2 regions of the Lacrimispora xylanolytica genome follow, and region 2 is predicted to be linked to the other one. Evidence: riboswitches for the same ligand, from Rfam matches in the RefSeq annotation. Region 2 holds a riboswitch; the other holds the start of a gene.
What was found. A riboswitch is a leader RNA that binds a small molecule or an ion and turns the genes downstream of it on or off. The one in region 2 is predicted to bind FMN.
Positions count from the first base shown of each region.

Region 1: it holds a riboswitch for FMN, as region 2 does, so the genes downstream of both, OW255_RS13945 (ECF transporter S component) here and ribD (bifunctional diaminohydroxyphosphoribosylaminopyrimidine deaminase/5-amino-6-(5-phosphoribosylamino)uracil reductase RibD) in region 2, are expected to answer to the same signal.

Region 1 covers NZ_CP113524.1:2,972,465-2,978,341, forward strand. The annotation lists gene OW255_RS13930 (LytR/AlgR family response regulator transcription factor) at 1-33, shown strand, start outside; gene OW255_RS13935 (GHKL domain-containing protein) at 46-1,566, shown strand; tRNA gene OW255_RS13940 (tRNA-Ala) at 2,138-2,210, opposite strand; FMN riboswitch at 2,539-2,655, shown strand; gene OW255_RS13945 (ECF transporter S component) at 2,740-3,408, shown strand; gene OW255_RS13950 (DUF4846 domain-containing protein) at 3,602-4,588, opposite strand; gene OW255_RS13955 (MFS transporter) at 4,701-5,877, opposite strand, start outside.
Region 2 covers NZ_CP113524.1:2,554,001-2,559,877, forward strand. The annotation lists gene OW255_RS12060 (bifunctional 3,4-dihydroxy-2-butanone-4-phosphate synthase/GTP cyclohydrolase II) at 1-646, opposite strand, end outside; gene OW255_RS12065 (riboflavin synthase) at 658-1,296, opposite strand; gene ribD (bifunctional diaminohydroxyphosphoribosylaminopyrimidine deaminase/5-amino-6-(5-phosphoribosylamino)uracil reductase RibD) at 1,278-2,378, opposite strand; FMN riboswitch at 2,691-2,803, opposite strand; gene citF (citrate lyase subunit alpha) at 2,873-4,435, opposite strand; gene OW255_RS12080 (aldolase/citrate lyase family protein) at 4,453-5,364, opposite strand; gene citD (citrate lyase acyl carrier protein) at 5,361-5,660, opposite strand; gene OW255_RS12090 (hypothetical protein) at 5,708-5,866, opposite strand.

The sequences.
Region 1 (5,877 bases), 420 kb from region 2:
ATTAGCAAAAAAAATATTTTTAAAAATAAATAGATTGGAGAAATAATGATGCCTTATCCCGTTGGTAGCTTAACAGATTTATTTAGTACAGGATTTATAGAAATTGTACTAAGCTTTTTACACTCATTTATTATATTACTTTGCATGACAATAACCAAAAAAGCACCAAAACAACTACAATTCCTGATAGGGATTGCAATTGTTCTGGTGCAGGCTTTCTATATCTGGAATATCACTTCAAAATCACAATTATTGCTCGTTATTGTAACTGCAGCATTATTTTCTATTGAGTTTAAACAGCTAAGGCTATGCGATGTTTCGACTGAAAACGCTCTATTTCTTTTTGCTGCTTTTTTGTTACCTTATAGACTATTAAATTCAAGCTTAACTACTATGGGTTATGGTAGTTGGTATCTGCTTATTCTTTTTACATTATTAACCTTTGAATTTCTCAATGCTGGTACCTTGAGGGGAAGAATTCTTAGTGTTTATATCTCCTTTATTTATCTGTCATTCTCAGCATTAATTTTTTTCCCAATCATGGAATACATCATGTACCATTTTCAAACCGGGAAGTCGCTGGACCGAGTAGCAATGGTATTATTTTTGACCTTAGCCTTATTGTTTGCTTTTGGAACAGTCTACCTGGTTAGCAAAAAGTATAACCGGATTATAATCACCGCAAGAAGAATTAGCAGAAAATTTATTGTTGTTGATAAAATAATCTCTTTCTTCGCTGCCATAACCACTATTTCTATTGTAGTTATACCGCTTCCATTCCTATTGACCAGAACGGTTAGTGATCTGCTTCTAATTTATATCAATATTTTTCATTTGTTTCTTTTGATTTTTCAGGTAGCATTTGTATATATGTTATACTTCATAGAGGATTATCGAATTACATTAGATTACATGAAACAGTCACAAAAGAGCACAGTTGAATACTATCAAAACTTGAATAAAAATCTTCAAGATATGGAAAACCTCCGTCATGATACCAAAAATCTCTTTATGACAATGGGTGGATTTGTAGAAAAAAGCAGTGACTCTGCAATGAAGATCTTTTATCAAGAAAAAATATATCCATTTGCATTAGATCAGATTGAGAAGAACTATCAGTTTTCGCAGCTGTATCAAATTCCTTCCGAAACGCTGCGCTCTTTTTTGCACATGAAACTATTTCAAGCATTTAATCTCAATGTAAATATATCACTGAATATTCAAATCGATGAAGATTTATTTTTCTTAGGAATGGATATTATTGATCTGACAAGGATACTCGGAATTTTTATGGATAATGCTATCGATGAATGTGAAAACCTCCCTGACTCACATATAAATATAAATATACGCAATCAAGAAAACCTGGTCTCTTACTCTATAAAGAACAGTGTACGTGCAGGTCATCAGTTTGAACATATGATACTGAGAAAATCAGATAAGATAGGACATAGCGGGAAAGGATTGCAAATTGTTAAAGAAATAGTCGACAGTTATCCCCAGGTTATGTTGAACACCTATTATGATAAAGCGGAATTTCGCCAAAGCTTAAATATAAGCAATTAATATTTATCTTCTAAACGAAACGGCTTTATAACTCACTTTATGCTATAAAATAGATATTAATGTGTATTTACCCTACGGTATCAATCACACGAATGATTATCTTTATTATCTGTATTTTTTACTTACCCGTTTTAATATGTCAAATTGGATAACTTTTCTATACTTCTGCCTCAGGCTCTCTGCAGCATAGTTATTACCTCCATTTGCCTCCTATCAGAAAATATATCTTCTGATTTTTAAAAGTAATCATTAGTAGAATTTAAATCAATAAAAAGGCACATTGTGAACTGGCCCTCAAAAGTTGGACCTAAATGATATGTACCATTTTATCCTTGATTTATCAAGTGTCCCGTCCCTAAAAATTCTAATTTAAGCCACAAGCATTCATGCCTGCGGCTTATTGTTTAAGTGGAGGGTGGTCTTCAGATAAAACCTTAAAGCAGGTTTATCGCGGAACAATTAATGATTATGAGCAGAAATATGAAGATGTAACTATAAAACATTTTGAATCAATGCAACATGAAATGCAACACAAAAATAAAAAAGCCTAGTATATACTAGACTTTTACGATGGAGATAGTGGGATTCGAACCCATGACCTCTTGAATGCCATTCAAGCGCTCTCCCAGCTGAGCTATACCCCCATATGGTCGAAAACCCTTTATTTATCTGGGTTTCCAGCATTTTACTTCTTTAAATCTACTTCCTCTTTGAGGGGTCGTTTACCGGACATCTCGCGCTCCCAGCTGAGCTATACCCCCATATGGCCGAAAACCCTTTATTTACGCAGGTTTCCAGCATTTTACTTCTTCAAATCTACTTCTTCTTTGAGGGGTCGTTTACCGGACATCTCGCGCTCCCAGCTGAGCTATACCCCCATGGACGCTATTATAGCAAACCGATAAAAAAATTGCAACTACATCTTGCAATTTTTTTATTGGGTGATATAATGTATCCAGAACATTTGCATATAGTTGTCTTCAGGGCAGGGTGAAATTCCCGACCGGCGGTAAAGTCCGCGAGCGTGTATCACGCAGAATTGGTGTAACTCCAATACCGACAGTAAAGTCTGGATGAAAGAAGATGTGTTAAATAGAGATAATACACCTGTCTATTATTAACACCTGAAGGGCACACTTTCAGGTGTTACTTTATTTTCAGGAGGAAAGTATTATGAATATGAGCAAGAAAACTAGTAAAATAACCATAATGGCCATGTTATGTGCTTTGGCTTTTGTAGCCGTTTTAATTATCCGAATTCCTATTGTCCCGGTCGCCCCATTTTTGGAGTATGAACCAAAAGACGTTATTATACTGACTGGAGGCTTTATATTTGGTCCCATGTCAGCCGTCATTATATCCGTTATCGTTTCTTTTATTGAAATGTTTACCATCAGCAGCACTGGAATCATTGGCCTGATCATGAATATCTTGTCCACAGTTGCCTTTGTCTGCCCTGCCGCTTATCTTTATAAAAAACGCCATTCCATGACTGGCGGCTTTGTAGGTATGGTGATCGGTTGTCTGCTTATGACAGTTGTCATGGTGTTATGGAATTATCTGATTACACCTATTTATATGGGCTACCCCAGGGAAGCTGTCGTAAAACTTTTGTTACCAGCTATTATACCATTTAATCTTTTAAAAAGCGGTATCAATACAGTCCTGACTCTTCTTATTTATAAACCACTTGTTACTACACTGAGAAAATCTAATCTCCTGTCTTTTCAGACGCAAGACACGAGTAAAAATGGAACAATCAGTTTAGGCATGACACTGATTGTAGGAGTTATTTTAGTGACAATCGTTATGGTGATTCTTGTTTTAAATGGGGTCATTTAATTCAACTTAACTTTCATTTCTATATGAAATAATGCGTAGAAAATGCAAATCAATTTCATAATTGCAAATTCTACGCATCTATCTAAATATTAGTTTCTGTTCCTGTCAAATATAAAAAATCTCTTTTAAATATTCCCAGACATTTTATTTGAATATTTATATTTATTATACTTTAAAAAAGAACCGCTTCTAATCATTTAATCGATTCCATAAATACTTTCCAACGCTTTAAATCATCAATCCCAAATGTATACTCCGGAGTAACAATAGAATCTTTTATTTCTGTAACATAATACCATGGATCGTCTTCATGGAGAGGATTATTAAGAACGTGAAAATCCTGAGCAGGCATGTATCCCTGGGCGAGAAGAAAGCATTTATTTCCTGTTTCATCCTCTGCTACATCAACCACCATAACACAATGACCGGGGCTTCCTCCTCGGATCAGCAGATCTCCCGATAATAGCTGTGTTAAATCAACACTGCTGCTCTCTCTTTCAAGGGAAATAGTTCCCGCATAAATCATGACCTGCCTTAAATATTTTATCAGATTTTCTTTGGAGTCATCATAAGAAGCCCGCTTTTCCCACCATACCTTATTTCCTTCCACAGACAGGCGCTCTCCCTCTCTCCAGGAAGAATAATCCATGAGAAAGCCATTGGTGAGCTGAAATGAAATGTCTTTAAATGCACCGATCGACCATAGATATTCCCCATACATACGAATGACACTGTCTGCACACTGCTGTAAATCCCCATTTACTAATGGCATTGAGAAAACTGCAGCATGGGCCTTTTGATTTCTCTTTTCGCTTCCATCATGCAAAAGTACAGGGCTCTTATCCGGTTTGAGTTCGTATTTTCTTAAATATCCCTGAAAGCTGCCCAATGGTTTTTCCACTCTGACAAAGCCATCAGGGGGAGCAAATCGTTCCTCCAGCGTTGTTCCAGCAGAATGGATCAAAGTCTTTTTTATTGTTGTGCTATTGACAGAAATTGTACGTTCCTCATTGTCACTTATTGGTGTATTTACTGTAGGGTCAGCCGAATGGGTCAAGATTTCATGACTTGAATATTCTGTTTCCAAAATCATGGCTTTTTGCTTATTAAAATATTTCGTCTGAAACACCAAGAGACTTATTAATGCGCATGTCATACATCCGTAAACCCACTTTTTCATATTCGGCATCCCCCACATGATTCTTGTTCTATCCCTGTTTGTTTCTGCAATTGTAACACGATAGAAATAGGATTACCAGTAAATATAACGAATATTTAACATTATAATTTGATTACCTTGAAGTACTGTCTGAATCCTTCTTATCCATCAGTTGTTTTGCCAACACTTTAATATGCCTGTTTTTATATCCAGCAATACAAGAGTATGTCCCCAGAATACCGGTACATAGAAACATGACCGCCATACCACCTCCTGCTCCAGTTCCTACGACCTTATGTAATAAACCTGCGATAGGGTGGTCGGACATCATAAATGGTTCATATGCGAAATCTGCCAGATAGCCACCTAAAAGTATCCCTGCTGGAATGGTGGAATATTGAATTGCATTACGAAGTGCAAAGATGCTTCCTTGCTTACTCTGCGGAATCATCTGGTATAAAATTATGGACTGTCCCGCTATGATATACGGAATTGGAATGCTTGCTCCTAAGCCAGCTAAAGACCATGCAAATATACTTTGGCCGCTTCCCATCATTAGGTCTCCAAACAGGAATGATATTCCAGCAGAAACATAAATAAGCTTAATCGGATTGGCTTTGGCTCTTCCACATGTAACCATAATCCCTCCTATGATACCTCCTGCCCCCATTACTCCGCTTATAAAAGAGAGTGCCTTAATATCATTTCCGCTTCTGGCTAAAATCATTGGTGATAAGATATTTTCATACGTCAGTCTGGAAAAGAAATTAATAATTGCCAGACTTATCATAATGTGCAGTATCCCTTTTTCATTGTTTAGTAATGAAATGCCCTCCTTCAGACTGCTAATTATCATATCCCGCACTTTTGTCTTTTCCTCATTTAGAGAAGGCTGTTTCACTGGGATCACGATTAATGTAAGCATGCAAAATATAAATGTAATTAAGTCTGCCAATAAAACAGGCGAAAGCCCTGCTGCCCCTGTAATCATTCCAGATAACATAGGGGCTGTAACCATGATTAGATTGCTTGAGAATGATTGAAGACCGCTTGCCTTTTTATACTGTCCGGCAGGTATCAATATTCCGGTAACAATGGCAGATGCCGGAGACTGAAAAGCATTGGAGCATCCTATCAGGGTATTAACCGCATAGATATGTTCTATGGTTAGCTGATTTTGCCTCAGAGCAAAGAAAACTCCTACGGTTAATAAGGCTGCAATCGTATCTGATATAATTAGGATACTCTTTTTAGAATGTCTGTCTATAAAGGCGCCTGCAAAAATGCTGATTACTATGTATGGTAAATAC
Region 2 (5,877 bases):
TAGGCATAGATGTGCAGGTTACCTGCTCCACCAGGGTCTCATTTCTCTTGCGGTAATCCTGTAAGGCTTTGATTGTAACCATCTTAATGCCCCATTTCTCTGCCAGCTCCATAAGCTGTGGTGTACGCATCATCGTTCCGTCATCTCTCATAATCTCGCAGCAAAGACCACATTCCTTTAAACCAGCCAATCGCATAAAATCCACCGTAGCTTCAGTATGTCCGTTTCTCTCCAGTACGCCGTTTTTCTTTGCAAGGAGTGGAAACATATGGCCGGGACGGCGAAAATCCTCGGGTCTGCTATCCTCTGCAACGCATTGTAAGGCGGTGATGCTCCGCTCTGCTGCTGAAATGCCAGTGACGGTGGTCACATGATCAACGGATACAGTAAATGCGGTCTTATGATTATCCTGGTTATCCTCTACCATTTGAGGGAATTGGAGTTTTTGACAAAGTGCTTCGCTCATTGGCATACAAATCAGGCCTTTGCCATGTACCGCCATGAAATTTACATTTTCAGTTGTGGCAAACTCTGCTGCACAGATAAAGTCTCCTTCGTTTTCTCTGTCCTCATCGTCCGTAACCAGAATAATTTTACCAAGGCGAAGGTCCTTAAGCGCCTCTTCGATTGTGTTAAATTCAACCATCTTTATTCCTCCTAAAAGCCGTATTTGGCAAGAAATTCGGCTGTGATATTGTTGTTTTTCGTTTCGCTTCCCATAAGATGTTCCACGTATTTACCAACACAGTCATTCTCTAAATTGACCAGATCCCCTACACGCCGTTTGTCTAGTGTTGTGAATTGAGCCGTGTGAGGTATGATGGATACATGAAAGCTGTCTTTAGACACCTTGGCAACTGTGAGACTGATTCCGTCAATGGCAATGGAGCCCTTCTCAATGATATAACGAAGAACGGAAAGGGGCGTTTTGATTTTATACCAGACAGCGTTATCATCTCTTTGTATGTTAAGAATGGTGCCGGTTCCATCGATGTGACCGGAAACGATATGTCCGCCAAATCTTCCATTTACAGGCATAGCCCGCTCCAGATTAACGGAACTTCCGATACGAAAATTCCCAAGTGATGAGCGGTTCATGGTCTCATGCATCACATCAGACTCAAAGCCAGTGGAAGAAATCCTAGTCACGGTAAGACAGACACCATTTACAGCAATGCTGTCTCCCAAATGAATGTCATCCATGATCTTCGATGCCTGAATCCTTAGGACAGCAGAGCTTGCTCCTTTTTTCATACCTTCTATCGTTCCTATTTCTTCTATGATTCCTGTAAACATGGGATTACCTCACTTTCTACCAAAATATCCTCCCCAACCTGTGTGATTACTGGCTTATTCAGCAGGAATGCTCCATCGGGGTGAGTCACACCAAGGCCCTCCACCGGAGACTTTCCTCTGCCGCCAAACATCTTCGGAGCGATATATGCCTGTATCTTATTTACAATTCCGCTTTTAAGTGCTGACCAATTCAGTGTGCTGCCTCCCTCCAGCAAAAGACTGTCAATCTGCCTTTCACCCAGCTTTCTCATCAGGCCGTTTAAGTCAATATGATTATCTTTTTGTGGAAGCACCATGATCTCACAGCCTGCATCCAGGTACGGCTTATGCCGTTCCGCCTCTGTTACTGCCGTGGCAATAAGTGTGGAAGCTATATTACTTGTAGTAACAATTTTTGCATCCAGTGGTGTTCTTAAATGGGTATCACAAACAATGCGCAGCGGATTTTTACTGTTTTCCAGCCGGCAGGTCAGCAAAGGCTGGTCTGCGAGAACAGTACCAACTCCAACCATAATGGCAGTATAACGATGTCGGTCCTCATGAACCCGATGGCGAGCCTCTGGGCCAGTGATCCATTGGGACTTTCCTGTATGGGTGGCGATTTTTCCATCCATGGTCATGGCATATTTCATAATTACATAGGGGGTTTTGCTTTGAATGTAATGGAAAAAGCTTTCGTTAAGTTTGTCACATTCATCCTTTGCAGTATTCTCAATTACCTCAATGCCGTGAGACCGTAACATCTCAATTCCTTTCCCCGCAACCAGCGGATTAGGATCAGCGGACCCAACTACCACTCGCGTAATACCACTTTCTATGATTGCTTCGGTACAGGGTGGTGTTCTTCCGTGATGACAGCAGGGTTCCAATGTCACATAGAGCGTTGCCCCCTCTGCCGATGTCCCACAGCTTGCCAGTGCTATCCTCTCAGCATGGAGTTCCCCGTATTTTTTGTGATAGCCCTGCCCAATGATATTTCCCTCCTTTACAATAACCGCCCCAACCATTGGATTTGGATTTACCCAGCCGCATCCCTGTTTTGCAAGTTGAATTGCAAGACGCATATAACTGATATCTTCCATATTGCACCTCCTTCAAAATTTAAAGAGTCTGCTTTGCCGGACTCAGGCATTGACGCTCTGCATGTTAGTGACCAGGGCACAATTACATAAAAAATACCCCGAACAAAACGTTCGGGGCTAAAAATATATGCAGCGCTTTCTTCCACGTAAACCAGAATCCTTGCTGCAAAAATACCTTGAACACGAACATGTTCAAGGCATTTTTAGTAAGCGAATTATGGTTACGGTGCATGGAAATAAAAATAAAAGCTCTGAAATGGCAATTCATTTCAGAGCATAATCTTAAATATCCACGCAAAAACGTAAATCATTCTTTATCTTCTACTATCAGACTTTACTGTCGGCTTCGGAATTTAACCGAATCAACCTTGCGGTTCGTGGGCTATACCACCGGTCGGGAATTTCACCCTGCCCCGAAGATTTTATTCAATTGGCGTCATTATACTACTGTCTGCGCATCATGTCAATAAAAATCTTTTGTCAGCTGTTCTGTCTTAATCCTCATATTCATATGGCTTTACCTGACGCACTACATCAAGGATTGTTCCATCACGAGCTTCCACAATAGCAACTACCTTATCTTCCCATTCCAGCAAATCCGGCTCCCCAACAAGGCTGTACGCTTTTTCCTGCAGGGATTCAATTGTGACATGCTTAATACCAGCTTTGTCCAAACACTCAATGATATCCTGACGTACCGGATTAACGGCAATACCATAATCTGTTACCAAAACATCTACACATTCTCCTGGTGTTGTTACGGTTACTACATCCTTGCAGACTGTCGCCATTCGGCCGCGGGTAAGAGGTGTAACAATAATGCAGCATTTGGAACCTGCGGCAGTATCGGGATGTCCACCTGGAGCTCCACGTAGTACACCATCGGATCCAGTAATTACATTTACGTTAAATTTCGTGTCGATTTCAAGGGCAGAAAGAACTACATAATCCAGTTTATTTACATATGCACCTTTATTAGCCGCATTTGCATATTCACTTAAATCAATTTCAATGTGATGTGGATTGCTGAATAAATGAGCTGCTGCACCCTGATCAAAGTCCTGGGTATCCAGAATGTAATCCACATAACCTTTATCCTGTAATGCACAGATTGCGGAGCTGGTACCTCCAAGAGCGAAGCTCATTTTAATCCCTGCTTTTTCCATATGCTCTTCCAGAAAACGGTTTACCGCCAGGGAAGGGCCGCCGACTCCTGTCTGAAAAGAAAATCCATCTTTAAAATAAGGAGTCGCTACAATGACATTTGCAACATTCTGAGCCATCATAAGTTCACGTGGATTGTCTGTCAAACGTGCTTCCTTTGTAGCAATTTTATTGGGATCACCAATTGCATCCACAACACAAACCGCATCTACATCAATACAAGAAATGGATGACGGAAGGTTGGGGAATGGAACCAGTGTGTCAGTGATAATAACTGTGTGATCCGCATAGCGTGCATCATGGTTTGCAAATCCCATCGAGCCACAGTTGTTTTTTCCTCCCTGTCCCTTGGCGTTGCCACAGTTGTCAGAGGTTGCTGCTGCCAGAAATGCAATATCAATATGCACTTCTCCTGCTTCCACTGCCCGGGGACGTCCGCCATGGCTTCTGATGATTACAGGCTCTTTTAGTTTTCCTGCGGAAATCACTTCGCCGACACGTCCACGAACCCCTGAGGTCTGCGCCTCTACAATAATTCCCCGCTCCATATAATCTGCAAAAATATCCTGCGCAGAACCAAGAGAGGTAGCTGCAACGTGCAGATCCTTCAGTCCCATTTCTTCTACCAGCACTTTACAGACCATTGCAGCTACATAATCACCATCACGGAACTCCGTATGAAAAGAGAATGTCATTCCGTCATGTGCTCCACACCGTTCACAAGCTTCACGAATTGTCTCGCAGATTTTGCTCTCCATTGGTTTTTCACCGCGCTTTACGGTAGGAGAAGCCTTTTTGATATACTGTCCATCTTTATAATTTCTTCCCTGATATACCTCACGGCCATCTTTTAACAGATAATCCGGGATATCTCTTCCAACTGCGTTAATCATATCCTATTCTCCCTTTCTTACAGATCGCCGTGATAAACACCACATGCCTTTGCCAGTGCGATGATACGCTTTGCATCCTCAAAGAACGGAATATCAACCATTTTTCCGTCGACTGTATATACACCGATCCCTGCATCTGCCTGTGCCTGACAACCTCGTACCAACTTTTCAGCATAGACAATTTCTTTTTCTGTGGGTGCGAATGTTTCATGTACAAAAGCAATCTGCTTCGGATTTACGATACTCTTACCATCGAAGCCCATCTGATGATTCTGAATAACCTCAGCCTGAAATCCTTCCATATCATCAATGTTTGGAAACATGGTATCAAAGCATTGTACACCTGCCGCACGGGCTGCCAACAGCATCTGTCCACGGGCAACCATCATTTCTACACCACCTCGCTGAATCTGCACATGCATGCTCTTACGGAAATCACCTCCGGAAATCGCGCAGCCAAGCATACGGTCAGATGCGGTAACAATTTCATATGCATTCATGATTCCCATAGGGCTTTCCAGTGCCGCCATCAGAAGTGTTCTTCCTTCCTCAACACCGAACTCCCGCTCTGCTGCTAATACGGCCGCCTCTACCTGACGGACCATTTCTGCATTTTCACATTTTGCTATACGGATTCCGTCTGCTCCTCCGGCAACACATACACGTACATCCTCCTGCCAGTGTGGCGTATCAAGGCCATTGATACGAACAAGGACCTCCGTATCTCCATAATCAATATTCTTTAATGCGTGATACAGACTAAAACGTGCTGCATCCTTCTGATTTTCAGCCACAGCATCTTCCAGATCCAGGATAATACTGTCACTTCCATAAATATAGGCATCTTTAATAAGACCTGGCTTCTGTGAATTCATGAACATCATTGTGCGGCGCAGACGCTTTTTATCTGGCTTTGGTCGTTGAATCATTTGATAATACCTCCCCATGGAATATTGGAAGCGGACTGATCGCAGCTACGATATACGGCGCATTCCACACGTGCTTTTAGTGTACAATCAAGTGCTCCCTTGTCAATAACAGTTACCTTTGCATTCGTTACTTCCAGCCGATTCAGAGTTTCCAATACAGCGGCCTTAATCTGGCGGCCATACTGATTTAATACACTGCTCTGAATATTCAGTTCCAAACCGTTTCCAGGTTCTATTGTGACCTGTGCATCACTGGATTCCAGTGTGCCGGCTACAGCACTATTTTTAATTAGCATTGAGATTTCTCCTTTTTTCATTTACGTTGAATAAAATTTAAGTATATTTACCTGCTGAGTTCATTGTATCCTTGTTCAATCATTGTGTAAAATTCATAATATTTCTCATATTCCATTCCATTTTGGAATTCTTTTCTCTTTCCTGTCCTTTTCCAGATTGCTTTATAAACTTTACACAAAAAGCCCTTTTGTAATTTGTATATCATGCATATACATT